One region of the Fusibacter sp. A1 genome, then DNA from elsewhere that is predicted to be linked to it. Evidence: riboswitches for the same ligand, from Rfam matches in the RefSeq annotation. Region 1 holds a riboswitch; each other region holds the start of a gene.
The links. Region 1 has a riboswitch for cobalamin ahead of DWB64_RS00140 (cobalt-precorrin-8 methylmutase). Riboswitches for the same ligand answer to the same signal wherever they lie in the genome.
Positions count from the first base shown of each region.

Region 2: it holds a riboswitch for cobalamin, as region 1 does, so the genes downstream of both, DWB64_RS14685 (Card1-like endonuclease domain-containing protein) here and DWB64_RS00140 (cobalt-precorrin-8 methylmutase) in region 1, are expected to answer to the same signal.
Region 3: it holds a riboswitch for cobalamin, as region 1 does, so the genes downstream of both, cobT (nicotinate-nucleotide--dimethylbenzimidazole phosphoribosyltransferase) here and DWB64_RS00140 (cobalt-precorrin-8 methylmutase) in region 1, are expected to answer to the same signal.
Region 4: it holds a riboswitch for cobalamin, as region 1 does, so the genes downstream of both, DWB64_RS05410 (ABC transporter substrate-binding protein) here and DWB64_RS00140 (cobalt-precorrin-8 methylmutase) in region 1, are expected to answer to the same signal.

Region 1 is NZ_QQWI01000001.1:18,713-26,428, reverse strand. It holds gene asrB (anaerobic sulfite reductase subunit AsrB) at 1-707, opposite strand, end outside; gene asrA (anaerobic sulfite reductase subunit AsrA) at 697-1,722, opposite strand; cobalamin riboswitch at 1,961-2,142, shown strand; gene DWB64_RS00140 (cobalt-precorrin-8 methylmutase) at 2,268-2,909, shown strand; gene cbiD (cobalt-precorrin-5B (C(1))-methyltransferase CbiD) at 2,911-4,005, shown strand; gene cbiE (precorrin-6y C5,15-methyltransferase (decarboxylating) subunit CbiE) at 4,002-4,601, shown strand; gene cbiT (precorrin-6Y C5,15-methyltransferase (decarboxylating) subunit CbiT) at 4,591-5,157, shown strand; gene cobI (precorrin-2 C(20)-methyltransferase) at 5,150-5,851, shown strand; gene cobM (precorrin-4 C(11)-methyltransferase) at 5,848-6,597, shown strand; gene DWB64_RS00110 (cobalt-precorrin 5A hydrolase) at 6,581-7,603, shown strand; gene cobJ (precorrin-3B C(17)-methyltransferase) at 7,600-7,716, shown strand, end outside.
Region 2 is NZ_QQWI01000010.1:91,943-99,658, reverse strand. It holds gene rpsD (30S ribosomal protein S4) at 1-165, opposite strand, end outside; gene sdaAA (L-serine ammonia-lyase, iron-sulfur-dependent, subunit alpha) at 289-1,164, opposite strand; gene sdaAB (L-serine ammonia-lyase, iron-sulfur-dependent subunit beta) at 1,174-1,836, opposite strand; gene DWB64_RS14685 (Card1-like endonuclease domain-containing protein) at 1,846-3,000, opposite strand; cobalamin riboswitch at 3,243-3,416, opposite strand; gene DWB64_RS14680 (histidine phosphatase family protein) at 3,479-4,096, opposite strand; gene DWB64_RS14675 (hypothetical protein) at 4,320-5,174, opposite strand; gene DWB64_RS14670 (hypothetical protein) at 6,178-7,716, opposite strand, start outside.
Region 3 is NZ_QQWI01000003.1:109,106-116,821, reverse strand. It holds gene DWB64_RS04565 (redox-sensing transcriptional repressor Rex) at 1-451, shown strand, start outside; gene DWB64_RS04560 (acetyl-CoA C-acetyltransferase) at 776-1,954, shown strand; gene DWB64_RS04555 (MarR family winged helix-turn-helix transcriptional regulator) at 1,967-2,419, shown strand; gene DWB64_RS04550 (4Fe-4S binding protein) at 2,459-2,629, opposite strand; gene DWB64_RS04545 (hypothetical protein) at 2,873-3,691, shown strand; gene gdhA (NADP-specific glutamate dehydrogenase) at 4,009-5,355, shown strand; gene DWB64_RS04535 (MGMT family protein) at 5,854-6,207, shown strand; cobalamin riboswitch at 6,215-6,386, shown strand; gene cobT (nicotinate-nucleotide--dimethylbenzimidazole phosphoribosyltransferase) at 6,477-7,526, shown strand.
Region 4 is NZ_QQWI01000003.1:303,604-311,319, forward strand. It holds gene DWB64_RS05380 (heavy metal translocating P-type ATPase) at 1-1,061, opposite strand, end outside; gene DWB64_RS05385 (DUF1294 domain-containing protein) at 1,071-1,337, opposite strand; gene DWB64_RS05390 (helix-turn-helix domain-containing protein) at 1,330-1,812, opposite strand; gene DWB64_RS05395 (hypothetical protein) at 1,913-2,296, opposite strand; gene DWB64_RS05400 (ABC transporter ATP-binding protein) at 2,382-3,161, opposite strand; gene DWB64_RS05405 (iron ABC transporter permease) at 3,158-4,213, opposite strand; gene DWB64_RS05410 (ABC transporter substrate-binding protein) at 4,309-5,283, opposite strand; cobalamin riboswitch at 5,361-5,527, opposite strand; gene DWB64_RS05415 (helix-turn-helix transcriptional regulator) at 6,177-6,464, shown strand; gene DWB64_RS05420 (permease) at 6,445-7,404, shown strand; gene DWB64_RS05425 (thioredoxin family protein) at 7,417-7,659, shown strand; gene DWB64_RS05430 (methylglyoxal synthase) at 7,706-7,716, opposite strand, start outside.

The sequences.
Region 1 (7,716 bases):
TTACCGATGCCGCAGCTCATGTTCCTTTCAAAGGAGACGGTGATGTTCTGTGGCAGGTAACCCGCCTTAAGGAGTGCGAGTGTTGTGAATTTCATCATCATCGGCGGTCCGACGACGATGGCTTCTGTTTTTTCTATATCATAGCCCTCGAGTGTGGGGATATGCTCTGTTACAAGTCCGACCTTGCCGTTCCAAGGCTTGTCTGGCTGCTTGTCGACGGTGACAGTTACCTCATGGTCTTGGCTCCATCTTTTCAAAGCGTCTTCAAACAGCACATCATCAGGTGATTTGAATCCTATAAGCGCCCGTGTGGAATTTGTTTTTATCTCGCCGCTAGTGAGTTTTTCAATCACGTTCTTCACAGGTGCGAGTCCGGTTCCTCCAGCGATGATCACCACATGTTTATCAACGTACTTGGACAACTCGAAACCGTTGCCGTAGGGGCCTCGCATAAAGAGCGAATCGCCTGCCTCAAGGTTGAAGATGGCATCGGTGAGTCTGCCGACCTTTCTGATGGTCATATCAAGGCTTCCGTCCCTGAAATCACTGATCGAGATAGGAGCTTCACCCACACCGGGGATCGAAAGCTGCATAAACTGACCGCCTACAAGCGGACCGTCGTATTTAACGGTATAGGTCCAGTCGATCTCGGTTTCCTTGACGATCGAAAGAATCTCAAATGGAAATGCCAGATACTCATTTTTCATGCTTGACCTCCTGGATGATTTTTGCGACCTTGTTGATCGACTTTGAAAACGAGATGTACTCGGGACAGACATCGTCGCATCTGCCGCATCCGACGCACATATGCTTATCGAATCGCTTGTTGAAATCGTAGACCTTGTGCATCAGCTTGAACCTCATGCGTTCGCCGTTTTTGTCCCTGAAGGAATGACCGCCCGCCATGTCGCTGAAACCTTTGATGTGACAACCGGCCCAGCGTCTTCTTCGTTCTGAAAGCATCTTTTCGTCATCGGTAAAGACATCCTGCATGGTAAAGCAGCTACAAGTGATGCACGACGTGTTGCATCTGCCGCATGCGATGCATCTTGAGGTATATTCCTTCCACATCTCGTGACCGAACACTTGGTTCAGATCGACACCTTCAAAATCGGGTAGTTCGACTTTTGTCTTATTGCTTTTGACAAAATCGAGTTCAAAATCCTCATTCGCTCCAAAGGAGTATCCATCAGGAACAAGTGTCTCATCTTTTATGTCTAGGGTGATGGAATCACCGCTGTACTTAAGCGCCATGTCATAGGAATCTACCTTGTTTGTTCCCATACTCACGCAGAAACAGCTATCAAAGCCTTCTGTACATTCGATCACAGCGAATTTTACCAGTTTGCGTCTTCTTTCATAGTAAAAATCCTTGCTGACTCCGTTGTTGAAGAAAATCTGGTCCAAACGGTCTATTCCGTTCAGGTCGCAAGGCCTAAGAAGAATGAGCATGGGCTTTTGATCGACTTCTGGTACGAATGCCTCTTTTCCTACAAATCTGAATAGTGTCTCTCGAATAGGATAAAAAATCTCTTTTGGTGAAAAATAGCTTTTCTCGCTCCAAATGATCTGATCAGCTCCGCTGACCTCATCATAGGTAATCAGGTCAAGATCGGCCAGTTTGTTCTTGTTCGCCTTCACTACAGGCGCGAACACGCGATGTGTCGCACTCAGCGCAGCAAGATAGCGATCAAACATTTCGTGTGACAGCTGGTATGCCATGGATAGCCTCCTCATGTCGAAAGGTCGACGATTTGTTAATATCGTATCAATTGTACCCCTTACGGTTAAAGTTATCCGTAACCCAGGTTACCAAAATAAAAAAAAGACAAAGTCAAAGGGTGAATGGAGAACAGGCATGACAAGGTCATGATGGATTTTCATGGAATCCTATCAAAAAATGGAATAGGTCTTGCATTTAAGGAGCATCTCACTTATCATTGGAATTGATTAAAAGGAAAATTAAATACGAACATTAGGTCATCAGAGATGATGTGAAAAGGGAATGAGGTAAAAGCCTCAGCAGCCCCCGCTACTGTAAAGGAAGACGAACGCCGAAACGTGCCACTGGTTAACACCGGGAAGGCAGGCTAGTAGAATGATACCTGAGCCAGGAGACCTGCCTAATGTAAAGATTCATGCGACTTCGGAGGGAGGTTGGCTGTTTAAGCACATTTTTGTGATTACAACCAGTCCACTTCGGACTGGTTTTTTTATGTTGTTTTTATAGTGGAAAAAACGCAAAAACACGTTGAAAGGATAGGGAGATGACTTACATAAAGAGCCCCATGGGCATTGAAAACGGAAGCTTTGAGATAATATCGCAGGAACTCACAGACATGTTCGGCAAAGTTTCTTTTGAAAGTGAGGTCCACGAACAGATCGTGAAGCGTGCCATCCATACCGCAGCGGATTTCGACTACTTCAAGAATATCAGAATCAGCGACGGGGTGATTGATAGGATCTTAGAAGGACTTAAGGGCGGTCTTACCATCTATACGGATACGACAATGGTCCTATCCGGTATCAACAAGAGGACGCTTCATGCCTTAGGCTGCGACATCAAGTGTCTCATAGCCGATGAAAGGACTTTCAAGCTTGCTGAGAAAGGCAATATGACAAGATCCATGGCGGCAGTAGATCTGGCTTTCGACTTGCCTGGTCAAAAACTCTTTGTCATCGGAAACGCACCTACAGCACTATTTAGAATCATGGAACACTATGACGAGCGCAGTGATGAACTGGTGGGTGTCGTAGGAGTTCCTGTCGGTTTTGTAGGTGCCGCGGAATCGAAGGATGAGCTGCACGCGTCAAATCTACCCCATATCACAGCACTTGGAAGAAAAGGTGGTTCGAATGTCGCAGCGGCGATTGTCAACGCGATGCTTTATCACCTGAGAAGAGATTAAGATGCTTGGAACGGTAAATGTGGACGGAAAGGCGTTGAGAATGGGTTATACGACGGGCACGACAGCGACAGCTGCCGCAGTTGCGGCGGCAAGAAGGCTTGTATACGGTGTGGTTGAAGCGTCGGTTGAGGTGAGATTACCTGCCGGCAGCACGTTAAGCATCGATGTCCAAACGGTAGCTGTGGACCAGCAGACCATCAAGGGAATCGCCATTAAAGATGGCGGAGACGATATCGATGTCACCCACGGACTGGCGATAGAGGCCACGGTGAGATTGACTTCTACAGGTAGGATAGAGCTACTCTGTGGTGAAGGTGTGGGCGTGGTTACAAAACCTGGACTTAGCGTTGAGGTAGGCATGCCGGCGATCAATCCTACACCAAGAAAGATGCTGATGGAGCACCTTTTGGAGTTCTTAGGCGACTGCGGTGGACTTGAGGTATGCCTGTCTGTGCCTGGCGGACTGGAAGCATCTAAAAAGACATTCAATCCAAAACTGGGCATCCTAGGCGGTATCTCTATTATAGGAACAACAGGCATCGTCGTTCCCATGAGCGAGGAGGCCTTCAAGTCGGCGCTCGCTGTGGAACTGAGGCAGTGTGTCGCCTTAGGAAAAAGGGAACTTGTATTCGTATTCGGAAACTACGGCTTCGACTATGCGAGGACGCTCGGCTACGGCGAACACGAGATCATAAGGACCAGCAATTTTATCGGTCATATGCTCGATGAGGCAAGGCTATTAGGGATAAGAAAAGTGGTGCTGATCGGAAATATAGGAAAGCTTGTCAAAGTGACTGGAGGCATCTTCCACACCCATTCGAGGGTGAGTGACGCAAAGCGTGAGATAATCACCGCGAACCTTGCGATGATGAAGGCTCCCTTTGAGCTGCTTTTGAAGGTGGAAGCGTCAAACACGACAGAAGAAGCGGTGACGCATATCAGGGAATATAGATATGAGGCGGTTTTCAAAAGGCTTGCAGACCGGGCGAAAGATAGAATGCTTGAAAGAACCTACGGCGAGATGGATGTGGAAGTGATCATGTTCAGCGACAAGAAGACCTTTCTGGCTAAGACCTTTGAAGGAGAACTACGATGAAGTTGACAGTTGTAGGAGTAGGACCTGCGGGTGATTCGATGATCACACTTGCAGGACAAAGAGCCGTAGAATCCGCGACCCTTCTGATAGGGTCTAAGAGGCAGCTGAGAATGTTTTGCGGGCACACTGCGAAAACAGTCGAGATAAACGGCAGGACCAGTGAGATCATCGCATGCGTCGAAGCCAACAAAAATGAAAGAATCGTCATCCTCGCAAGCGGTGACCCCTTGCTGTTTGGAATAGGCAAAGGGATCAGAGAGCGCTATGAAAAGGTGGAGATCATCAGCGGAATCAGTTCGCTTCAGTATATCTTTACAAAAATACCGGTGGACATGAACGAGGTCTTCTTTACGAGCACCCATGGAAGAAGATTGGATTTCGAGTCGCTAAAAATCCATCAGAAAATTGCCATGGTGACAGACAAGGTAAACCACCCCGGCATCATCGCAAAAGCGTTCTTAGGAGAACCGGTGACGGTGTATATCGGCACGGACTTAGGCTATGAAAGCGAGTCTGTCGTGATGGGGAAACCGGAAGAATTTTGTGAGTTCAAAAAGGAAGGCATGCATGTTGTGGTGATTCATTATGAGAGATAGCCGGTTTATCAGAGGAAAAGTGCCGATGACAAAGGAAGAGGTACGGGCGGTCGCACTGTCAAAGCTTGACCTGGCAGACGGCCACAGGATGCTTGATATCGGTGCCGGAACAGGATCGATAGGCATAGAGGCCAAACTTGTCTATAGTCACTTGCAAGTGACGGCGATCGAAAGAAACCCAGAGGCTGTGGCGCTCATAAACGAGAACTGCAGACATTTTGGCGTGAGCCTTGACATCCTAGAGGGAAAGGCGCCTCATCTGAGCGTCGAAGGAGATTTCGACAGGTTCTTTGTCGGAGGCACTGGAGGCAATGTAAAGGCCATCATCAAGTGGATGCAGGATATCGCAAGGCTCAACAGCCAGGTGGTGATGACCTTCATCACCCTTGAGCAGTTCGCAGAAACTCTCCTCTACCTAAAGGAGCTGAAGATAAGCTGTGAGGTGAGTCAGATACATGTATCGAAGTCTGAGGGACTTGGTCCCTTCACTTACCTTAAGCCTAACAACCCGACATTTATGATCTGTTTCACATTAAAAGGAGAGTCACATGAGTAAATTCTATGGTATCGGAGTAGGACCGGGAAATCCCGAGCTCCTGACGATAAAGGCTGTAAACATATTGAAGACGGTGGATGTGATCCTGGTCCCAACCGCGAAAAAGGGGCTTGAATCCCTAGCGCTTCGCATAGCAAAACCCTACATAAAAGAAGGAATTCGAATAGAGGAAAGAACCTTTCCGATGGTGGTGGACCTCGAAGTCAAGGAAAAAGCATGGGACAGCATCTCCTCAGAAATCGAGACTTGGGTCAAGGAAGGATTAAGGGTCGCCTTTCTGACGCTTGGCGATACCATGACCTATGCCACCTACATCTACCTGCTTGAGCGGTTAATGGGAAGGATCGAAATCGAGACGGTTCCTGGAATCACAAGTTATCAGGGAGTGGCATCTTCAACGAACACACCGCTTGTCGTTGACGACATGAGCATGTGCGTCGTTTCATGCAACATACCGCTTGAAGAGATCAGACGCCGGGTAAGGACCGAGGATTCACTGGTGCTGATGAAGCTAAGCCTGCAATTTAAAGAAATCATCGCGATGCTTATAGAAGAAGGAGTCGCACCTTTCACAAGACTTGTAAGCCATGCCACTCAGGAAGAAGAAGTGGTCTATGAGGATTTAAGCACTATTACAGACGAACGTATATCGTACTTTTCTACGATTGTGATCAATAAGAGGTGGACATCATGAGTATCGTATTTGTTGGAGCAGGACCGGGAGCTGTAGACCTTATCACCCTTAGAGGGCATAACCATTTAAAAGAGGCGGACTGTGTGGTCTATGCGGGTTCGCTTGTAAATCCCAAACTGCTTGATTACTGCAAGGCGGGCTGCGCAATCTTTGACAGTGCCACCATGACCATGGAGGAAATCATCGAGACCCTTACAAAATACAGCAGTGAGGGCAAGCGTGTCGTGAGGCTGCATACGGGAGACTTCTCTCTTTTCGGATCACTCAGGGAACAGATGGAGTGTCTGATCGAACTAGGTCATACCTTCGAGCTGGTACCTGGCGTATCCAGCTTTTTAGGGGCGGCTTCTGCGATAAGGGCCGAGTACACGGTGCCTGAGATTTCACAAAGTCTGATCATCACAAGAATCGCGGGACGTACTCCTGTGCCCGATAAGGAAAGCATCGAGTCCTTTGCAAGGCATCAGACGTCGATGGTGATTTTCTTGTCAGCCAACAGGGTCGAGGATGTCACAAAGTCGCTTATGGCTGGCGGTTACCCGGCGGACACTCCTGCGGCTGTCGTCTACAAGGCGACCTGGCCTGAGGAGCAGATCGTAAAAGGAACGCTGACAACGCTTCATGAGCTAGTGGAGGAGGCGGGAATCACCAAAACCGCCCTAATCATGGTAGGACAGTTTTTAGGCAGCGCCTATAACTTTTCAAAACTATACGACAAGGACTTTAAACATGAGTACAGAAAATAGGACGGTCTGCATCGTTCTTACTGCAGGCGGAGTCAGGCTGGCAGAAGTGCTGAAACGCTCTACGGACTGCACGGTCGTATCGACAAAAGCCCTTGAAGGAGTCGATCGAATCGAACCGGACTTTAAGACGCTTGTGAAAGAAGCCTGGCTCAACTTTGACCATATGATCTTCTTCTGCTCCCTAGGAATCGTAGTAAGAAGCATCGCAGGTCTTATGGAGTCGAAATTCACAGATCCCGCCGTGCTTGCTGTAGATGAGCAGGGAACCTTCTGCATCAGCGTGCTATCAGGGCACGTGGGTGGGGCAAATAAGTTGTGTGAAAGGGTAGCGGCTGACCTAGGCGCGGTGCCTGTCGTCACTACGGCTACCGACCGAAAAGGACTTGCCTCCCTTGACATGCTTATGCTTAAGGAAGGAATAAACCCTAAATATTACAGGGATGAGATCGTAAGGGTCAACAGCGAGCTTGTATCTGGAAAGCAGGTTATGATCTTCACTCAAGACAGTCTCACCACCGACGGACCTGGATTTCTGATCAGGTCCATCGGTGAGGCGAAAAAGAACAGCACGGGAATCTGGTGGCACTCCTCAGCTCCACCGGAGGAACTCTCCCATCTGATCTGGATCGAAACGCCTAGTCTCACACTTGGCTTCGGCTGTAAAAAAGACAAGTCCGAGGATCAGATCAGGCTAGCGGTAGATAGTTTTTTAAGTGAAAACAAGCTGCATCTAAGACAAATAAGAAACATCGCCACAATCGACATCAAAGCGGTCGAGCCTGGACTTATAAACTATGCGAAAAACGAAAAGCTTATTATCGATGTCATCGATAGGGACTTGATCAAGGCGATGGAAACGGAGTTTGAAGGATCCGACTTTGTTGAAAGTACAATCGGCATAAGGGCAGTCGCAGAGCCCTGTGCGGTCCTGGGATCTAGGGGAAGGCTGCTCACCACTAGATACGCGTTTGAAGGCGTCACACTCGCCATTGGAGGAATAAAATGATTCATGTTGTTGGAATTGGTCCGGGTAAACTAGAGGCGATCACCGCTGAGGCGCTGACCGCTATCGAAAAGTGCGATGTCATCGTCGGTTACAAAACCTATATCGATCTTATC
Region 2 (7,716 bases), on a different contig from region 1:
GTAATAGGCTTTCAGCCTTTGCTTTTCGAGTAACTGCTTTCCGTAGTTGCTCAGCTTCTTATCGGCTCTTGATGGGGTTTGCCTATTCATCGCCTTCGGGTGCCCGTGTACGTTGAGCCCTAGCGACCTTGCTTCTTTAAATCTTGGACCTCTTGGTCTAGCCATGTCTTCTACCTCCATGTATGAGTACCGACGTGACGGTTGTCAGTACACTATGAATTGCCGCGGTAGTAAGCCAAGGACATTCTATCATAAAGTCTTCATCTTGTAAATGAGAATTATTATTAATTAACCGAAGATTCTTTTCTCAATCGCTTTTGCGCTAGGACAAGCGGCTATTCCGCCACGTGCGGTCTCCCTAAGATCAGATGACATCATCCTACCCACCTTGTACATGGCATCTACCACCTCGTCAAAGGGAATGATGCTGATCATGCCAAGTAGGGCCATGTCAGCACTCAGCATGGCATTGAGCGTTCCAAGCGCGTTACGTTTGGTGCACGGACTTTCTACAAGTCCTGCTATCGGGTCACACACAAGTCCCATGATGTTTTTAAACGAAAAAGCCGCAGCGTCAAGACAACTGCTGGCAGAACCTCCGCGCATGGCGACAAGGGCCGCCGCAGCCATGGCCGTTGCAGAACCTATCTCGGCCTGACAACCACCTTCTGCCCCGGATACCGTCGCATTGGTCGTCACAAGGTATCCGACAGCGGATGCGGTCAGCACTCCTATCCTTAAAGTCTGTTTATCATAGTTGAACTGTTCCTGAGCGTATTTGAGCACAGCCGGTAAAACGCCGCACGACCCAGCAGTCGGAGCCGCAACGATGATGCCCATCAGCGAATTGACTTCCATCACAGCCATACTGTAGGCCACGGCCTTTAGACTGTTAGCGGGCAGATAGTTGAGCTGCCCATTTTCAATAGCTTCAAGCATGCGTTTGGCTTCACCACCGATAAGTCCGCCTAGCGACCGCTTATCGTTCATAGATCCTGTATCGATCGCCTTAAACATGACCTCTAAAACTTCATCTAGTTTATCTTCAATTGCTTCTGTGGATTTACCGGACTGCTCCACTTCTTGTTCCAGCATCACTTGCCAAATCTGTTTCTCTTCTTCGACGCATTGTTTTAATAAGTCGTTACCTGATTGAAATGCCATAGCGTCCTCCTATTTTATGATGAACACGTCGATCATGTCCTGAACTTCGCGCTTTAATTCCTCTGCGATCGCATCGTCAAAATCATCATCCGATTCGATGATCATAAAGGCGTCTTTACCCTTTTCGCTTCTAAACAGATTGACTGTGGCGACATTGAGTCCGTTTTCTGCTAAGAATCTGCTGATGACAGACAGAATACCCCTTCGATCCACATGGTGGGTCACAATCGCAGGGTAATCCCCGCTCAAACTCATCTTAATGCCGTTGATAGCCGTAATTTTAACAGCACCTCCACCAACGGACGCGCCGCTGATGACGGTGGTTTTCCCGTCGCTGCCGACCACTTCGATCTTTACCGAATTCGGGTGGACATCTCCAAGGTCGGCTTCGACAAACTTATAGTCGATCTTACTTTGTTTAGCCAGGTCAAAGGCGAACCTCAACTCAGGGCTGCTAGCAGGTAGTCCCATGATTCCACCTAATAGAGCCTTGTCTGTTCCATGTCCCTTATAGGTTTTCGCAAACGATCCGTGGAGATAGAACACGACGCTTGCGATATCGTCTTTTACAAACCTGCGCGCAAGTCCACCTAGTTTTGCGGCGCCTGCGGTGTGTGAACTGGAAGGCCCCGCCATGATAGGACCGATAATATCAAATAAACTTTTTGGCATAAGGCCTCCTTAAATCATGATGTCGATATCTAAAAACAGTCGTTCGATCTGTCTTCTGAATCCCATCGGATTTCCTTCATATAATAAGACGTATACGCCCATCTCTCTTGCTCTTTCTATTACAGTATCTTTCCTTGGAGCGTCGGTGACAACCAACACTTTCTTAACATTCGCTCCACCGATACGCTGCGCATATACACTTAGCTCATTGAGCGTGTTCACATCGTAGTTGGACGAATCCTTGCAAGAAAAGCAGAACAGTCTGGAGTGATAAGACACCAACACGTCCACTTCGTTTTTCACGACATCACCGCCGCTATCCCACGAGAAGGAAACACCCGTTTCGATATCCGTCACATCGTCCACAAGCTGTATCGTCTTGTAGGTGAAGGTTTCTAACCACGACCCCGTGATAAAGAGGAACTGCTTATGCTCAGGACTTTTGAACTTTAAAATCAGATTTCCGTCCTTGGATTTTTTCGTTTTGACATAGCCGATACTTTTCATGAAGGTTTTCAGCCATTTAAACTGCAGATACTCGCTCTTATCAAGATTACTGAGTACCGCCTCGATCTCACCCTTGTTCTCCTCATGATGGTTGAACACATCGGGTCTACCCAGGATCCTTTTGATCCTCTTCCATCTGCTCTGATTTTCGGCGATAAAGTCTGTCAGCAGCCTGATCAGCGGATCTTCATTGAAGATGGTCGTTTTTCGTAAGATGTCCCCACCGGCGATATCGATATAGTCGGATACTTCGATTCCTTCGATGTCAGACTTAACCACATTGCATTTAGATCCGTCAAACTCCAGAATGCTGTCTCTACTAAGATCGGTATAAAAAGACCTTACACCGGCAAGTTCAGAGGCTTTGGTCGCGATAATGGATAAAAGGCTGTTCGAACTGGCAAGATGGACACCATCCAGCATGGGATATGACTTGAATATTTCTGTCATCACAGGAATCGTAACCTCTTCGATATACTTTACCTCAATGTTGACCGTCGGAAAGTCGTTGATGATATAATCCGCAAAATCTTCATAATACCCAGCATGCAGTCCTCTGATCGTCGAAAGATACACGATGGAATGTGGCTGAAACGCTTTTGTGAACATGATGTTCTCATCGTTGAATTTGTCTTCTAAATAAAATACAGTTCTCATAAGTCCCCCAAGTAATTACTTTTTATCACCTTATTATAGCAAAGAAAACTGAAAAGGTACGCTAAAGGTTAGGGTCTCAAAAAAAAATCCCCGACAGTCATGTCGAGGATCGAAGCAGATTCTTCAAGTTATTCGATAAAGGTTAAATCAAAGCATTTAAAGCATTACTAAATATAAAAACCCTGTTACCTAAAGGCAACAGGGAAATTAACTGAATAGTCTCCACTGCCTTCCCTCCGAAGGTGTATTAGTACATGTCTGGCAGGTTTCCTGGCTCGGTGGTCAAACCTACTACCCACCTTCCCGCGTCAGCAGTGGCAATGGGGTTCGTAACACCTTACAGTAGCGGGGGCTGCTGAGGATTTAAACCTCATTCCCTATTATCCCTTTCGGGCACCTAGACTGTCTTATGATTTAGTTCTAACTTATACTACCACAACATATAGTGGTTTGTAAACGTTATAAAATAATTTTAACACTAATCAAACATCAATTCTTCCAAATGACTATGGTCGTTCATCGTAAGCACCTTCCATTTTCCGGCCTTGTCACGTTCAAGGACAGAGACGCTTGTGTTGGTGATATGAAAGTTTGATCGCTTTTCGATCGAAAGCCCAAGAATATGCGTCACCATCGATTTGATCACACCGCCGTGGGTGACCACCAGCACATTCTTCAAGTCGGTATCTTCGATATCATCAATGAAACGCATCGCCCTGTCGATCACATCCTCATAGGTTTCGCCTCCATGGATGTTCGCCATTTTCTTTTCCCTGTTCATATCATCCATCAGACCACGATGCTTCTTCTTGACATCCGACCAAGTCAGCCCTTCCCACGATCCTAGATGGATTTCTTGAAGGTTGGGGTGTTTGTTCAGTGTAAGGTCGTGGTTTCTTGTGATGATTTCGGCAGTCTGAATCGCCCTGCTCTGCGGGCTTGTATAGGCGCTGTCAAAAGGGATATGCTTAAGTCGCTTTGCACAAAGATGGGCTTGTCTCAGACCAAACAGGTTAATGTCCACTTCTTTACGTCCCTGCATTCTGCCTTCTCTGTTCCAATCGGTTTCACCGTGTCGCACTAAATATAATTTCACATCATCACCTCTCAAATAATTATCTTATTATAACATAGGCGGGTGGAGATTATCTATGGAAAGTATTTGCAGGCTACTGTCGGTATGGTAACTGCATGTTAAAAACTGGGATTTGTTTAAAACGACGATAGAATGGGGTCAATGCATCAGACTATGAATCGGTTGACACCCAAAGCTTTTCGGTACATCTATATCTAAGGAAACACCTGACTATTTTTCTGCACTATTTGAAGTTTCGGATTTTATCAATCTGATATTCTTCATATTCATCAGTCTCTAGAATCCCAAACTCCTTATCAACAGCTACGGAACCGCTATCCAGTAATACAAAGTATTCAATTCCTTTTTCTAGCTTTTTACCGGAAACCAAGTACTTCACTACTGAATTCTTTTCAGAATAAGTTTCAATAATCTCATATTCATAAAAGTAATTGTACTTATTACTGCGAGCAAGTTCACCAACGCTTACTTTCATTTTGAATGATGCAGCTTCAATTGCCGCATCAAGGTCTATATGCTTTTGAATTTTGTACTTATGGTCTCTTCTAATTACCTTATCCTCAAATTTGGACAGCATTGACAGATTGTAATAGTCCAACAAGTCATTTATCGGGATATCAGAATATGCTTCAACATTTTTTTTGTCCTCAAGGGTGTAAATAATATCATATGCAATGGAATAGTTGGGAGCGGGAGTATTTCCGGTGTATTCTTCATTAAGAAACATGCAATATTGAGTTCCAGGAACCAACTCCAAATCGTAAGAAAATATCATAAACTGCTGATCAATTTCATTCCCTGCAATATAATCATGAAGTGTAAAATAGTACTCATATGTATCTGCATCAAACGGTTCAACTTTATCCAAAGTCGCTGTTACCACAGCATATGACTCAATAGCTGCCTCTTCAATAGTACGTACAATTTTATCGTATGAAGCATAGAAACTTTTGTTTTCTTTTAAATCACTTCGAAAGACGACATCATGCTCATCGGTACTTAATAGGAATTTACTTCCAATAAATAAAAGAAGCAATAAAAAAACACTGACCGTTACTAACAATATTTTCTTGTTCACAACTAACCCCTCACTCGATTTTGAATTCAGATTCAATGTATGGAAAGATTTGATTTTTATTGGATTGGGATACATTACTTCATTTTAGTTTGCTGAGTTTGCTTAAGTTATTCAAACAAGTCTGTAAGACTCAAGATTTCATTTGTATCATAAGGAGTATCGAAAACCAAATAACTATAAACGATGCCACCTACCGGAGAATTTATTGTATTCAGTTTGTTAACCCACTTTACAATGTACTGTCCATTGAAGAGAGAACTGTTAGTGTAATCATTATGGGCATATAGTACGTAGGTTGAATTCTTATACCGCACCTCTGTACCTTCTGAGTCTACAGTAAAATTACCGCCTACAATGTACTGAAGACAGGACCCATCTATCGTACATTTGAACTTTACATAAGGCGAAGTAAACGAATCATCGTAATAGTCTATTGAGCTGATTTTAATTTGACTATTAAACGTACTAAATTGGTAAGGCGTGTTTGCGGCATTTAGACTTTCAAGTGTTTCAAAAGACCTAACATACATTTTCGGAGTGTTGATGTAAATGACTATAGTAGCAAATAAGAGAATTGATGCTATAGCAAGTAACGTTTTTTTACTCATGGGTATCCTTTCTTAAAACCATAAGCACAGCTTACGCTTAATGGTGACAAGATGTGAACGTTAGTTAGCTAGTGATAATATATCCTTTTTGGGGGAGTTGTTCATTCCATTGCTCTACTTCTATAATACCATAAAATACCATGTCGAGAATTATACAGACATTAATTCGACATGACAAATCGGAATTTAATGGTTCGTCACCAACAAGCTAACGCCTGTCATAAATAATATGGCATTTGGATTTGATTTACCTACAACCGATGCTTCGAATCCATATGGGCATAAAGAAACGGACCAGTCTAATGACCAGTCCTACTTGCGTGTAATCCTCATTTTTTTATCGCAATTTATGTATTCAAGTAAAAACCTAATCGAAGGATGTTGTTTAGACTTAATTAGTTTAGCATTGTATCTAATGCCATTTTTGTTATAATTCCCTTTTCATAAAAAATGATAAAAGTATCAATCCACTTTATTCTAACGACAATAATTCCCGAGGTGGAGTCATCTTCTTCAGGTGAAGCCCAGATTCCGAGCTCGTAAGAATTTGAATCGTCTAATGAATATATCTTTGCTTCTTCATTCAAGCTTGTTATATCATCAACTTCAAAGGTTGGGAATAATTCAAGTATTCTATTTATAGATTCACCAATTTTCAATCCCCTTGGCCCAATTAAACTAGGATCCCAGACGACAAGTGTATACACCCAGCCATCTGATAAATCACTTAGATTTGATAATATATCAAAATAAGCTTCTCCTTTCTCAAACCCACATATCTGATACTTTCCTAGAAAATCATCAAATCCAATTTGATTATAGATTGGATTTCCAAGAGTCTGAAAAACGTCTTCTCTAGTCGAACCTATGCCAATATTTGAAAAATACATCTCACTCGAATCCATAAACTTATCTTTATCATATTCAGGAACCTCAAATTCCTCATCAGTCAAAGGTACCTCATAGTCAATTATCCATTTCCTCGAAATCACTAGGGAGTCAACATCGCCGTCATTATTAAATCGATAACTTCCACTATATTCAGCCTCATCAAAAGAAAGAATACCATAGGCGTTATTTTCAGTAATTAAAGTAATAATTTCACTATTATTCATTTCACTTGTAATTCCATAGTCTAAAAGCGTATTCTGATCATAGAGAATATTCAAAACTGCTTTTACTGAAGTACCAGCTTTAATTCCTTTGGGGCATATCCAATCATCAATTAAGTACAATTCGTTTGATTTTAAGACATAATCATTTAGCATAGTTATGTTATCATACGGCTTAGTATAGCTTAAAATAAGACCACTATCTCCACTAATATACACATCATCTGGATAGCCATACTTTTCAGAGATTTCTTTGATGTCCTTACTAAAATCATCCAATTCAACTACTTTAAATTCCTTTCGTGCTTCCAAACGTCCAATTTCGAAATAATCCGATTTTAAGGAATCCACGTCTATATGAGCAATAAACCTATATGTATCATCAATAATGAACTCATAGACCGAGCTGTTATGATTGCGGATCATAGTTGCCAATTCGTCATCAGCTGTCAAATCAGTTGCTCCCAATGTGACTAGCTCCAGAGGTAATCCATATTTTTTACTTATATCAATTATACTCTCCCCAACTTCAATCTGATATGGAGCCTGATATAAAGACTTATATATATTAATAAAGGCTAATTCTTCTTCAATAAAAGCAAGTCGTAAACCATCAAAGTCATATACTACAACTCCCATTGCTTTTTCACTCTTCAATGGCTCACCTAATAGTTTAAATACTTCCTCTCTAGACGTTGTAAAGTTTAAACCTTGTTCTCCGACTTTTATCTTATTTGAATCAAGCAGATTTGAGGTGATGTTTTCGTTCTTGTTAGATGAAGTTTCTACTGGATTTTCAGATTCAACCTCTGTTTCTAGTAC
Region 3 (7,716 bases), on a different contig from region 1:
GGGATACGGCTACAATGTAGAGGAACTTTTTTCTGAAATCGGTAGCATATTGGGTCTTGTAAGCGATTATAAGACAATCATCATCGGAGCCGGAAATCTTGGACAAGCTTTAGCGAATTACACAAGTTTCGAAAAGTTCGGATTCAATCTGCAAGCGATGTTTGACCTTAACCCACGTCTCATCGGTATGAAAATACATGATGTAGAGGTGCTTGATGTAGAAAACATCAGCGAATATTTGGAAAAAGAAGCTATAGACATCGCCTACATATGCACCAACAGAGATGCGGCACAGAACGTTGCAGAGAAGCTAGTCAACAATGGAATAAAAGCCATCTGGAACTTTGCTCCAATCGATTTAAAGGTCCCAGAAGATGTCATCGTGGAAAACGTTCACCTAATCGAAGACCTATTCACAATCTCATACTTCCTAAAGGGAGCGAGTAAGTAGTAATAAACAAAACTAGACGAAGTCTAGTTTTTTTATTACCGCCCCACCGGCCAGGATAACTTATTTTGTTATTCCGTAGAGGTGCATAACCTCTTAGAGCTCTTTAACTAGACGAAGTCTAGTTTTTTTATTACTACAATGATATCCAAACTGCGTTCGGGTGATATGCATGAAATGCATGAAATACACTTCGTGTATGATATAGCCTTCGGCTATTAGATATGCATTTGCATATGCCACAATAACTATCACCATCCCAGCACTATATGCTATAATGGCACTAGTCGGGCTGGTTCCCCGATAATTAACTTGGAGGTATTGAATATGAGAGAAGTAGTAATTGTATCTGCTGTTCGTACAGCGATAGGATCATTTGGTGGGGCAATCGGTAAAGTGACTCCTCAGGATTTAGGTGCGACTGTTATCAAGGGCGCCCTTGAAAAGATCAATCTGGATCCTAAAGAAGTAGATGAAGTGATGATGGGCTGTGTTATTCAAGCGGGTCAAGGGCAGGGGGTTGCCAGACAAGCTGCGATTAAGGCGGGACTATCTATCGAAACACCGGCGATGACAATCAATATGATTTGTGGTTCTGGATTAAAGTCGGTTTCACTTGCTGTTCAGTCCATCATCAGTGGCGACAACGAAGTCGTGGTTGCTGGTGGTATGGAGACCATGTCAATGGCGCCATATCTATTAAAAGAGGCTCGTTGGGGCCAACGTATGGGCGATGGTCAACTTTATGATACGATGGTGAGAGACGGCTTGTGGGATGCCTTCAACGACTTCCATATGGGTCAGACGGCTGAAAACTTAGCTTCAAAATACGAAATTTCAAGAGAAGCACAAGATGAGTTTGCAGTTGTTTCACAAAACCGTGCTGAGGCGGCTCAAAAAAGCGGTAGATTTAAAGACGAGATTATTCCAGTAGTGATTCCTCAAAGAAAAGGCGATCCTATTGTATTTGAAGAAGATGAATATATCAAGCATGGCGTGGTTGTTGAGAAATTAGCTAAACTTCGCCCGGCATTCAAAAAAGACGGCAGTGTAACGGCGGCAAATGCATCAGGCATCAACGACGGTGCAGCTTGTATCATCGTAATGAGCAAAGAAAAGGCGGATCAGCTTGGATTAACGCCACTTGTGACGGTTGTCAGCCACGCATCTGCAGGTGTCGCTCCTGAAATCATGGGTATCGGTCCTGTTCCTGCAGTTAGGAAAGCGCTGAAAAAAGCGAACTTGACCGTAGCTGATTTGGATTTGGTGGAAGCAAACGAGGCTTTCGCATCTCAAGCGCTTGCTGTTGCAAAAGAGCTTGAGTTAAACATGGAGATTACAAATGTCAATGGCGGAGCAATCGCGCTTGGACATCCTATTGGAGCAAGTGGTGCAAGGATTCTTGTGACACTTATTCATGAAATGCAAAAAAGAGAAGTTAAGACTGGCCTAGCTACACTTTGTATAGGTGGCGGTATGGGTGAAGCGGTAATCGTAAAAAAATAGTGAGGTCTATCTATGTCGCAGTACAGCAAAGAACTGAATACCATGTTGAATAAAACGCTAATGCGTGTGAACCGCATCCATAGCAATAAAAAACTTGGAACAGCTACGTGCAAGCTCGACATTATGGATGTGGCCATATTGGAAGTTTTGAATGATGAGCCTCAGTCCCTTAAATCGCTTTGCACAAATATGAATTATCCACGTGCGGATCTTGCGAAATTTGTTTCTAGGCTACTGAAGTCAAAACTGATAGAAAAATCAGAAGACCCAGTCGACAAGAGACTTGTGGTTCTTGGTCTTACCGAGTTCGGTGATAGGCAACTGGCGGTTGCGAGCAGTAAGTTGCACGCCCCGCTCGAGTTTGCAATTTCAGAGCTTACCATAAATGAAGAAAAAGCCGTACTCAAATATTTGAGTAGGCTTCATCAAGGATTCAAGCAGCTTGAAGACAAATCTGAAAAATAAACTAAAAAAGCTACTCTTACGAGTAGCTTTTTAAATACCTTATTTAGGTTGTGCTGCGTCTACAGGGCAAACATTCGCACAAGCGCCACAGTCGATGCATGAAGCTTCGTCTACAACGTAGATGCTATCGCCAGCAGTGATGCATGATACTGGGCATTCTGGTTCGCAAGCGCCACAGCTGATGCAAGAATCATTAATGATATAAGCCATAATTTGAATCCTCCTATAAATTTGACACGAGGTACACGTTTATGTGTTGATGTGTCAGTTTGTAATTGAATTATATGAGATATGATTTACAATAACAAGTAAGGTGAAGTTAAAAAAACGTGAATATGCTGTCTTTATATTGAGAATCGTTATAAATTAAGCGATATAAATCTAAACATTAAAATTTTTAAAACGAAGTGGGTTGACCAGAAGTTTGCTGGGTACATAGAAATGGGTGAGGTTATGAAAGTATATGCACTGGTAGGATCAAGTGGTACAGGAAAAAGCCATCGCGCTCTATTTGTCGCAAGACAACATGATATTCATTACATTATCGATGATGGTCTGCTGATCAAACACAATAAGAAAATTGCAGGTAAGTCCGCAAAGCGCGAGCAGACGTATATCGCCGCTGTCAAACGAGCGATATTCCATCACGACAGCCACTTACAGGAGGTCAAGGCGGCCTTAGATCTTCACAATCCTAAGAAGCTGTTGATCATCGGAACCTCGGATGCCATGGTTGAGAAAATCGCACGACGGTTGGGGATAGGAGAAATCAGCGAAACGGTCTATATCGATGATATTTCTACTCCTGAAGAAATCCAGACAGCAAGGGATATGAGGAGTAAACATGGCAAGCACGTTATACCTGTGCCTTCTGTCGAGCTGAAAAGTGATTTTAGCGGTTATTTCCTAGACAAGCTTAAGGTGTTTTCCTTTAAACGGGAGACCGGGCTTGAGATGGCGGAAAAGTCTGTTGTCAGACCGACCTTCAGCTACTTGGGGAAATATACGATTTCGACAAAGGCGCTCACTCAAATTGCAGGTTACTATCTTGATCGAAGTGAGGTGGTGCATTCTGTTGTTAAGCTAAAGTTTAATGAGAAACCAGAAGGTGTGATTATTCATGTCGAGATCATCGGTGGTTTAGGGAGCAAGCTGCACGTAGGGATCAATAAGCTGATTATTGCTCTTAAAGATGGACTTGAAGCAATGACCCAGTTACATGTGATTCGGATTGAAGTCTATGTAAGGCAAGTGAAGCGGATAAAAAATTAACGAATTGTTCAAAATTTTCTGACGATTTAATTTTGCAATGAAAATGTTAAAAAATCGATAAATATTTCACGGTTAAGTGAAAACCACTATCAGTCTGGTTTGTGCAAGTATTGGTAATGGCTATTTTATGTAAATAGACTGCAAGTTTAATTTCATAATCAAAAAATGTTTTTACAAAAAAACATTGTTTTACTTGATAATATTCGTTATGATAAAGGCGAAAATTGATTAGGAAAAGGTTTGCAGCCATAGAAATGGTTAAGAACTTAACAATCTTTGCCGTAAATAATGCGGCAACACGAAAAGGGAGAGGTATGATGAACAAGTACATTTCGGAAGTATTTGAGCGCGTACAGGCAAGAAACGCTAATGAGCCAGAATTTCTACAAGCAGTAGAAGAAGTATTCGAGTCGTTGGAGCCAGTAATGGACAAACACCCTGAGTGGGTACAGGCAAACATTCTTGAAAGAATCACTGAGCCTGAAAGACAAATCATCTTTAGAGTTCCTTGGGTTGATGATGCAGGTAACCTTCAAGTAAACAGAGGTTTCCGTGTACAATTTAACGGAGCTATCGGACCTTACAAAGGTGGTCTTCGTTTCCACAGAACTGTTTATATTTCAATCGTTAAATTCCTAGGTTTTGAGCAAATCTTTAAAAACTCTTTAACTGGCTTACCAATCGGTGGCGGTAAAGGTGGTTCTGACTTTGATCCTAACGGCAAATCAGACGCTGAAGTAATGAGATTCTGCCAAAGCTTTATGACTGAGCTTTACAGACACATCGGACCAGACGTTGACGTTCCAGCTGGCGATATCGGTGTTGGTGGTCGTGAAATCGGCTACATGTACGGTCAATACAGAAGAATCAGAGGCGCGTTTGAAAACGGCGTGTTAACTGGTAAAGGCCGCCCTTACGGTGGTTCACTAATCAGACCAGAAGCTACTGGTTTTGGTGTAACATACTTCGCTAACGAAATGCTTAAGCACGAAGGTTTATCTTTCGAAGGTAAAACTGTTGCTGTTTCAGGTTTCGGTAACGTATCATGGGGCGCTTGCATCAAAGTTAGAGACCTTGGTGGTAAAGTTGTTACTCTTTCTGGTCCAGATGGATACATCTACGATGCAGACGGTATCGTAACAGACGAGAAAATCAACTACCTTCTTGAAATGAGAGCATCTGGTAGAGATAAAGTAAAAGACTACGCTGATAAATTCGGTTGTGAGTTCTTTGCTGGTGAAAAACCATGGGGCAGAAAAGTTGATATCATCATGCCATGTGCAACTCAAAATGATATCCACCTTGAGCATGCTGAAGCAATCGTAGCTAACGGTATCAAATTCGTAGTAGAAGGCGCTAACATGCCAACTACAAACGAAGCACTTAAGTTCCTTATGGAAAAAGGTGTTCTTGTTGGTCCAGCTAAAGCAGCTAACGCTGGTGGTGTTGCTACTTCTGCACTTGAAATGTCACAAAACTCAATGAGACTTTCTTGGACTGCTGAAGAAGTTGACGAAAAACTTCACCAAATCATGATCGACATCCACAACAACGCAGCTACTGCATCTGAAGCTTACGGCTTAGGATACAACCTAGTTGCTGGTGCTAACATCGCTGGCTTCGTAAAAGTTGCTGACGCTATGCACCAACAAGGTAACTATTAATCAATAAATAAAAGCTAGACTTCGGTCTAGCTTTTTTTTTATTGATTAATAGTTACCAATGAAATCCGTCCTTCGGCCGGGTGATATGCCCTGCGTGCATGAAATATCCTGCGGATGTGATATACGCCTTCGGCCCATAAAAGGATTTCATATCACAATCGCGAAGCGATTATATCATATCGAAGATATTTCACGCCCGAAGGGCATATCATTCGCTTTTTATTATTTCTTTTATTTTTTCTTCTATTATTTCTTTTATTTTATTTCTTCCTATTATAATAGTCCTTATCCATCAACTTCCTTCTCAGTGATAACCATTTGCAATTGATTGTGATAGCGTGTAGAATAAAGATGGAAAGTGTTGTTCACAGACTGTCCGATCCGTCAACAAAATGCGTTGACTTACATCGCCAAGAACAGACTGTCCGATCCGTCAACAAAAGACGTTGACTTACATCGCCAAGAACACACTACGTTCTTGGTAAAGAGAGGTATACTATGGCTCAGATGAGTTTTTATGATAAGGTGATTGCGGTTATTATGTCTATTCCTAAGGGGAATGTCATGACTTACGGGCAAGTGGCTGCGGCGGCAGGAAACCCGAAGGCTGCTAGGTTTGTAAGTGGGGCTATGAGGCGCTATCAAGATTCGGATCTGCCTTGGCATAGGGTCCTCAACAGCTCGGGGCATATTTCCCTGCCTACCTATGAGGGTTATGAGCTTCAGAAATCGCTGCTTCTGATGGAGGGTGTGGTGATGAGCGATAAGGACCGCGTCAATTTGAATGTCTATGCCTATAGGGGACCCTTCCATCATGTGGTGGATCCAGAAGATGACTTGCCACTTAAGTAAAAACAGATTATAATATAGGGGTATCGGTGCCCGTAAGGGAGAATAGGGAATGAGGTTTAAATCCTCAGCGAACCCATCACTGTAATGTGGAACGACTTATCACAGCCACTGCGTAAGCGGGAAGGCATAAGTCGTGTTGAAGCTAAGCCAGGAGACCTGCCATACATGCTTAATTTGGATGACGGTAAAGTCCAGGTTCTTTTTGTCAAAGAAGAATCTGGGCTTTTTTTATGTCGAAAAGCCTAGTGAAGGTACGAAAGGGGATTACGATGAGTAAATTGAATGACGCGTTAAATGCAATCAAGGAAGTGGACTCGAAATGGTCGGACACAGCACAGACAAGGGTCGATAATCTGATAAAACCTGTTGGAAGCATGGGAAAACTTGAGTCGTACTATGTGCAACTCAGTGCCATCAATCAGACGCTTTCACCACTTGTCGATAAAAGGGCGATTCTTGTATTTAGCGGTGACCATGGTGTGATCGATGAAAATGTAGCGGTGTGCCCTCAAGATGTGACGCTGAAGCAGACGCTGAATTTCGTCAGAGGATATACCGGGGTCTGTGCGCTTGCGAAACAGGCTAAAGCTAAACTTATACCTGTTGATGTAGGTGTCAATGCGACTATTGAAATGCCAGGAATCATCAATAAGAAAATTGCATTTGGAACGAAAAATCTAAGAATAGAACCTGCGATGACGCGCGAGCAAGCGATTCGTGCGATAGAGGTAGGTATTGAAACTGCCGTCGATGCGATTGACGAAGGGTATAATATATTGGCGACCGGTGAAATGGGAATATGCAACACAACACCTAGCGCTGCGATTCTGTCTGTCTTTGGAAATGTAGATCCTGAACAGGTGACAGGCATGGGAGCCAACCTTGACGACGAACGGGTGAAGCACAAGATCAATGTAGTCAGAGATGCGATAAGGAACAACAATCCGGATGTAAACGATCCGATCGATGTGCTTGCCAAGGTGGGTGGATTTGAACTTGGTGCGATGTGTGGAGCCTTTATCGGTGCGGCCTCTAAAGGGGTACCGATTGTGGTCGACGGATTCATCGCGACGGTATCAGCACTGGTCGCTGTTCGTTTGAACCCGAAGGTCAAGGAGTATTTGATTCCTTCGCATAAAAGCAAGGAAAAAGGGGCGAAATTCGCTTCTGAACTCTTAGGTGTCGACCCTCCGCTGGATTTGGATATGAGACTTGGTGAAGGTACAGGTGGAGCATTGATGTTCAACATTCTAGAAGCCGCCTGCTTTATGGGGATAGAGATGATCACTTTTGATGAAGCTGGAATCGGAGTTGTTTAAGAAGAGAGTTGCGTTTTTCAAAACATATGGTTATAAGACTGAAGCTGTGCTGGTGCACAGCTTTATTCATTTGTGTAAGTAAGTCAATTCTCAGAATCTTCATTTTTCTCTTGCAATGTATCTCTTAAGTAAGTATGATATTGGTGATAATATATAAAAGGATATTACTTCTTTAGGTATAATTGCTTAA
Region 4 (7,716 bases), on a different contig from region 1:
GATTCATCAATAGAGGAACCGCCTTTTGTGATTCTGCCGTCAACAGGAATCGCCTCACCAGGTCTGACCAGTACGATATCCGAGACCTCTACTTCATCGATACGCATCACGACAACTTCTTTACCAACAATGACAGACGCTTCTTTCGGCTGAAGGTTGATCAGTTTCTTGATCGCTTCGCTGGTTCTTGACTTGCTTCTGGTTTCCAGATACTTACCAAGCATGATGAGTGCGATAATCACAGCAGCTGTTTCGTAGTATAGGCTTTCCACATAAGTGGTGACGCCGGTGCTGATCATGTATGTCGCATAAAGGCTATAGATTATCGCAGCAGATGTTCCTACTGCAATGAGAGAGTCCATATTCGGGTTTCTCTTGATTAGTGTCTTGAAACCGACCGTGTAAAACTTATACCCTGCCACAATAACCGGTATTGTCAGTGCCAGCTGCACTAAGGCGTATCTAAGAGGATACATGCCCGAGTGCAAGAAGGCGGGAATCGGCAAGCCTACCATGTGGCCCATTGCAAGGTACAACAGCACTATCGTGAATCCCATCGCAACTTTAAACTTCAGCCACATGATTTTTGTCGCATTTTCCTTTTCGATCGTATGGTAATCCGTGATCTCATCTTTGATCACTTCTTTTGGCGTATAGCCGATTTTTTGTATTTTGGATTTGATCTCAGAGACTCTGAGCATATCGACATCAAAGTCGATCACAGCGATATTGGTAGTCAGGTTCACACTGATACTGTTGACACCATCCATTCTTCCAACACCGCGCTCAATGGCGCTCGAACATGCGGAGCAGGTCATTCCATCCACAGCAATCTTGACTACCTTGCTGTTATGGTGTACATTCGCACCGTAACCGGCTTTTTCAATGGCGGCGATCACCATCTCTTCTGTCACATGCTCATCTTCATAACTTATTTCAAGTTGATCCGTCGTAAGGTTCACAGCAGCTGCGGATATACCGGGAACCTTTCCCACGGCACGTTCCACCGCCCTAGAGCAAGCGGAACAGGTCATCCCTTCAACATCAAATTTTTTCTTCATAATATCCTCCTAAACAACTACCTTTATAAATAATGCTAGCTCAAGCAAAATCACTGCGGGTATTCCCCATATGAATTGCCATTTTTTTGTTTTGTGTCTGAACCAGGTCATACCGAAAAAGGTTCCGATTCCACCACCTAGAAGGGTGATTGTCCAAAGCACCTTTTCAGGAATTCTCCACTTCGACTGCTTGGCCTTTTTCTTGTCCACTGCCATCACCAGCAGACCTGTGATATTGATTAGGGCTAAGTAGATTAAGATCAATACACTATTCATGTCGCTTCACCAGCTGCATGATCTGCTCGATGCTGGATGGGGTTCCCCAAACTACAAACCGGGCGATCTGCTCTTTGTCCTTATAGATATACTGGAACTTGGCGTTGTTGCCGCAACATGCGTCGTCGCTATTCAAAAGTTCCATAATCTCATTTGCTATGGGTGTGGCTTCTTGTTTATCCTTCAAATTGATGTCGATGATCGAACAGATCTGTATCCTGCTGTCAGAACGGTAGTATTCGCTGTCCATAAAGACACATAGGTCGTCTTCCTTGATATGGTCGTGTGAGACCTCCTTAAAGGGACCTCGATCACCGTTGAGATAAGCAGTCAGGTCTTCCTTCTTGACCTTCCACTGCCCTCCGATTCTAACCGCTTTGATCGCATCCGCATTGATATATCTTCTGACCGTTCTTGGACTGACATCTAATTTTTTCGCAATTTCATCTACTGTATATAAAGATTCGTTATTCATTTCTTATACCTCCTCTTACTTTTAGTATATTCCTATCCCAAAACAAAACAAGACACAATGGTCAAAAAAAGACAAAGCGGACAAATTGTCCGCTCGTTGGTCACTTAAATTCTAATGTCTTTAACCCAGAAAAATTTTTCGCCTCTTGTTCGTCTTCAATGACAAAGGCCTTGAAACGATCCTCCACACCGACCTGTTTAAAGATGTAGTTCGTTTCAAGTTTCGTGACCGCATTATGGCAAATGGCCACATATTTATCAACATGGTTTGGTAGCGATTTGAAAAGTTCAATAAAGATACGATCCACTTCAGGAGGATATTCCGACAACATATTCCTTGTGTCTCCTACTACAATCGACGCATGATGCATCTGAACCATTTCTTTAATGTCCCTTGTGAGTTCAATCGCATCTGTCAAGGTCACCTTGTCCGAATCGATTTTGAAATACACGATACCGCTTTTATAAATAACTGGATTCACCATTTGTTAGCCTCCTTTTTATAGACGCTAATTACATACCCTGCAATGCTTTTGCTCACACTTTTTTTAATCGTTTTTACATAAGCAGCTAAAATATAGGCATAATGTGCACCAGTTTGTTTTCTTTTTTGATAAGTTCGACTTCTATTCCATAGGCGGCTTTAAGATTTTCTGGAGTAAGCACCTCTTCAGGGGTGCCAGTACTCAAAACAGTTCCCTGTTTCAAGAGCACGATGAAATCGCTGAATCTAAGTGCGAAGTTAAGATCATGCATCACAGCGATGACCGTCTTATTCGCTTCCCTTGCATGCCTGTGAATCAGTGATACCACATCTATCTGATGATGAATGTCAAGGTAGGTGATCGGTTCGTCAAGAAGCAGTATTTGAGCATCTTGAGCGATTGCCCTTGCAAGCACAACCCGTTGCCTTTCGCCACCGCTTAAGGTATTGATCGCACGGTCCCTAAACTGATAGGTATCTGTCTGCTCCATCGCTCTTTTCACAACACCAATATCCGCTTTTGTTTCACCCTTGATTCCAGATACGTGCGGATGCCGTCCCATCATGACAACATCGAATGCGGAAAATCCGTATTCAAAATGATTGACTTGGGGCACTAGCGACATGGTCTTTGCAAGCTCCATCGCCTTGTAATCATGAATGTCCATCTCGTTCACCCAGACCGTATTTCTGCGGGTAGGAATCAGCTTAGCAATATGTTTGAGTAAGGTGGTTTTGCCAGAACCGTTGGGGCCGATGATACTTACAAAGTCACCTTTTGCAATCTTCAATTCAATCTGGTTTAAAACCGTTTCCTTGTCATAGGCAAAGGTCAGCTTATCGATCTTTATGGGGTAATTTGTCATGATAACCCTCTTTTCTTATTACGAACGATAAGGTAGATGAAATAAGGCGCACCTATCGCCGAGGTAATAATTCCAATCGGAATCTCCATCGGTATGATCGCCGTCCTTGCAACCGCATCACAGACCAGCATGAAGATACCGCCTGCGATAATGGTATAGGGAAGCAATGACCTATTGTCAGGTCCTGTGATAAGTCTCAGCATATGGGGCACGACAAGACCGACAAATCCGATGATTCCTGTAACAGCGACTGCGGCAGCTGTTGCAAGTGACGCAACCGCTAAAAGTATTTTTCTTTCCTTTTGAACATCCACTCCAAGGGACGATGCGCTTTCTTCACCTAGGGTAAGGATATTGAGCACCCTTCCCTTCAAGAGGAAGAACCCCATCGAAACCGCATAAAAGGGCAGTACGGTATAGATATGACGCCAACCGGTCGTCGACAGTGATCCATACGACCAGAATACGATCTGCTCGAGCTGGTCCCTATTGAATGTGATTAAAAGAGATAGGATCGAACTAAGGAAAAAGCTCATCGCTATCCCGGTAAGAATAAGTGTCATCACGGGCGTTTTTCCACCGGATGAGGATACGCGGTATACAATAAACGTGGTCACCAGAGCGCCTATAAATGCGGCGACACTGATACTGCTGATTCCGAACAGGCTCATCTCTAGTCCGAAGATCATCGTAGCGGCGGCTCCAAGAGCAGCTCCTGAAGATACTCCCAATACAAACGGATCAGCCATTGGGTTTCTGAAGACACTTTGATACACCGTACCCGATCCGGCAAGAAGACCTCCCACCATGATGGCAAGAAGAATCCGAGGTATTCTTAGGTTTAGGATGATGGTCTGATGCATCTTGCTGATATCATCAATGTCTATCAGATTCCCAAGTAACGGAATACGATGGGCCATCACTCTCCACGCGCCGCTGAAAGATATGTCCGCAGCGCCTAGCGTTGCAGAGAATACCGCTAACAGCACCATCGCAAGGATACCGATAGCACAGATCAAATAGATCCCTCTTCGTTTTTCATAAAAAGTCATAACCGCCACTCTCCACATCCAATAAACTTATACTTGCAGTACGTCTGATACTATCCAATAAACAGGAAAAAGGGACAGATTTGTCCCCTAGTCACCTAAAATAATTCCGGATGCAACAATTCTGCAATCGCTTTTAGTCCTTGCGCAATTCTTGGGCCCTGGATGCTAAGCAGGTCGCTGTCGATTTCAAGCACTCTACCTTCTTTTACAGCATCCAACACCTGATAATTCTCATGAGTTGAAAAACCAGCCAAGGAGTCATATTTGTCAGAGACCAGAACCACCTCTGGATTATGTTCAACGAGCTTCTCTAAACTATATACCCAGTGCTCGCCGTCTTTAGCGATATTATCGCCGCCAGCCATCGTAAGCATGTCGTTGATGAAGGTATCACCTGTCGCAGTATAATCGCTTTCACCGAAACCGACAACATAGTAGACTGATTTGGCTTCCACGCCGTCCAGAACATCCGTTACAAGTTTTACATCCGCACGCATCGAATCGATCACTGCCTCGGCATCCGCCTTGTGGTTTGTGATCAGACCTGCGTTAAGGGTAGTTTCATATACTCCTTCAAAACTCTCTTGGGCTTTTAATACGAACACTTTAATATCAAGTGCCTCAAGTTGAATCAGCACTTCTTCTTTAAACAGACTCGCTACGATAACCACATCCGGTTCAAGAGCGACGATTGATTCCACATTAGGTTCTCTGATCGTGCCGACAGAAGGCACTTCTGTCGTTTCTTGAGGATACAGACAGTAATCCGTTCTTCCAACGAGTTTGTCTCCAGCACCGACAGCATACAGCGTTTCAGTCACCGATGGAGCAAGTGAGACGATTCTCATCGGTTCTTTCTCTAGTACTACTTCCCTATCTTCCCCATCGACTATTGTCAGTGGATAAACAGTAGCTTCAGCAGTCTTTTCCTCATTTGCCGATTCGACCGCCACGTTTTCAGTTGTCTGCTGACCGATATCGGTCTCCGTAGTTTCCACTTCTTGTGTACACCCTGTGAACAACGCTGCCATCAGCATCACGCACATCATTAAAATACTTATCTTTTTCATCTTATCCTCCTGGAAATAAAAAAATAACCGCACAAAAAATGACGCGATTAATTTCAATCGTGACTCATCATTCCTCGTGATTATCAACAAATATCGGCAGGTCTCCTGACTTCACATCATCATCATTTCTACCCTTCCCGGCTTCCCAGTGGTCGTAGTTGACTCCGTGTTACAGTGGCGGGACCGCGCTGGACTTGAACCAGCTTCCCTATTAAGCATATGCACCAATATTTCATGTTATTAAGTTCACTATCAGTATATAGAGACTGCACAGATAAAGCAAACGTTTTTTAGCACAGATTCACTTGAGTTCTCCGTGCATAGGGTTAGTTTTTATACATTTTATTAGCTATCCACATAATAAAGGGCTCTATAAAGCCGATTGCACTCATTTTTGTACACATTGTCCACAAGTTACCCACAGAAATTGTGAGTAACTTATAGGGTAAATTGCCCGTTTTTCATGTGCGAAAATTCATAAACTAAGTCCATTTCTTCATAATGAAACATATTTATGCATAGGAGTGTATAAAATTCTGTTTGCATAATTGACTCACCCCGCATTTGGGATCGACAAGATGTAATCGACCGCCGCTTAAATGTTATCCTTAGTATCCACATGTTATCCACACACATTTCACAGAAACTTTCGTAAATAGAACGTATTTTCGCCCTTGCAATTACATCAATCTATCGCTCCATCGCTAATACCCTCACTTCGTTTATACACAGCTTATCCACATGCCTGTTAATTCTCATTTTTCAGAATATACACGCATAACAAAATACCGATGTCAATACTCTAGAAAAAAAAACTAAAATGAAAATGCATAAAAAGTGTGGCGCGAAACATAAGTATATGATAATATTCTAATATAGAAATGGAGGTCGACATGACAAAAGAAACAATCATCCAAGTCTATAAGGCGATCGGGCATGAGACAAGATTGAATATCCTAAAGTTTCTGTGGATAAACTCGCAACAATGCGTCTGTGAGATCCAAAAAGACTTGGAACTTGAACAATCAAACATATCACAACACCTGAGACTCTTAAAGACATCCGGAATCATTACCCATACTAAAGTAGGAAACTTCATGCATTACCGTATCAACGATCAACACGAGATGTATCCAATCATAAAGGAGGCGATTCTTCATTATGTTCGAAGCACTAGCTGATTATCTGATCATCGACCTCCTGAAGATCGAACCGGGTTTTCTTAGGGAGGCACTCCACTTTTTCGTTTATGACACGACAAAAATACTGTTCCTGCTTACTGTCATGGTTTTCATCATATCCTTCATCCGAAGTTTTGTCCAAGTGGAGCGTGTGAAAGAGCTGCTCAATAAGCAAGGCGGGTGGTATGGATACCTTATGTCGGCAACACTTGGCGTATTCAGTCCCTTCTGTTCGTGTTCGACAGTGCCTATCTTCATAGGTTTTGTGGAAGGCGGCATTCCGCTTGGCATGACGTTCACCTTCCTGCTTACAAGTCCGATAGTGAATGAAATCGCCCTATCCTTCCTTCTGATCACCTTCGGTTGGAAAATCGCACTGATCTATACCCTATCGGGAATGGTCATTGGTATCGTCAGCGGTATCATCATCGAAAAACTTGACCTTTACCACCATGTGGCACCTTATATTTTTGAAATGAACCTCCCTGAGGGACAAGTGCAGGAAAGGACCTTGAAGGACCGACTCGAATTCGCGGTTCAGAACGTCTTCGATATCATAAAACGCGTGTGGCTCTTTGTCGTCATCGGTATCGCACTCGGTGCGCTCATGCACGCGCAGGTCCCGGCAGACTGGTTCGTAAAGTATGCAAGCGCCAGCAATCCATTTGCAGTTTTCGTGGCCGTCGCAGGAGGGATTCCTCTTTACAGCAACTCCATCGGAATCATTCCTGTTGTTGAGGTGGCTATCAACAAAGGCGTCGGTCTCGGTACGGCACTAAGCTTTATGATGAGCGTCGTGGCACTGTCCTTACCAGAAATGATCCTACTTAAAAAGGTGATCAGCACAAAACTCATCGCGATTTTTGTCGGCATCACAGGATTCGGAATCCTACTTACAGGCTACCTATTCAACGCACTGACCTTATCAGGCATACTTTAAAGGAGACATATGATGAGAAAACTATCCGTACTCGGCTCAGGCTGTAAAAAATGCAACGATCTTGAAGCTAGCGTCAAGAACATAGCCGCTGCAAAACAGTGGGATGTTGAAATTGAAAAGATCACAGATTACCCGACGATTCTCGGTATGGGTGTTATTAAAACACCAGCCCTTGCGCTCGATGGGAAAATCCTCTTCAGCGGCCTCCTACCGTCTGAAAAGAAACTTGAGAAACTGCTTGAGAAGCACTTTTAGCATAAGACACTATAAAAAAACTCCTTCACGTGTGAAGGAGTTTTTCTTATTTAAAGG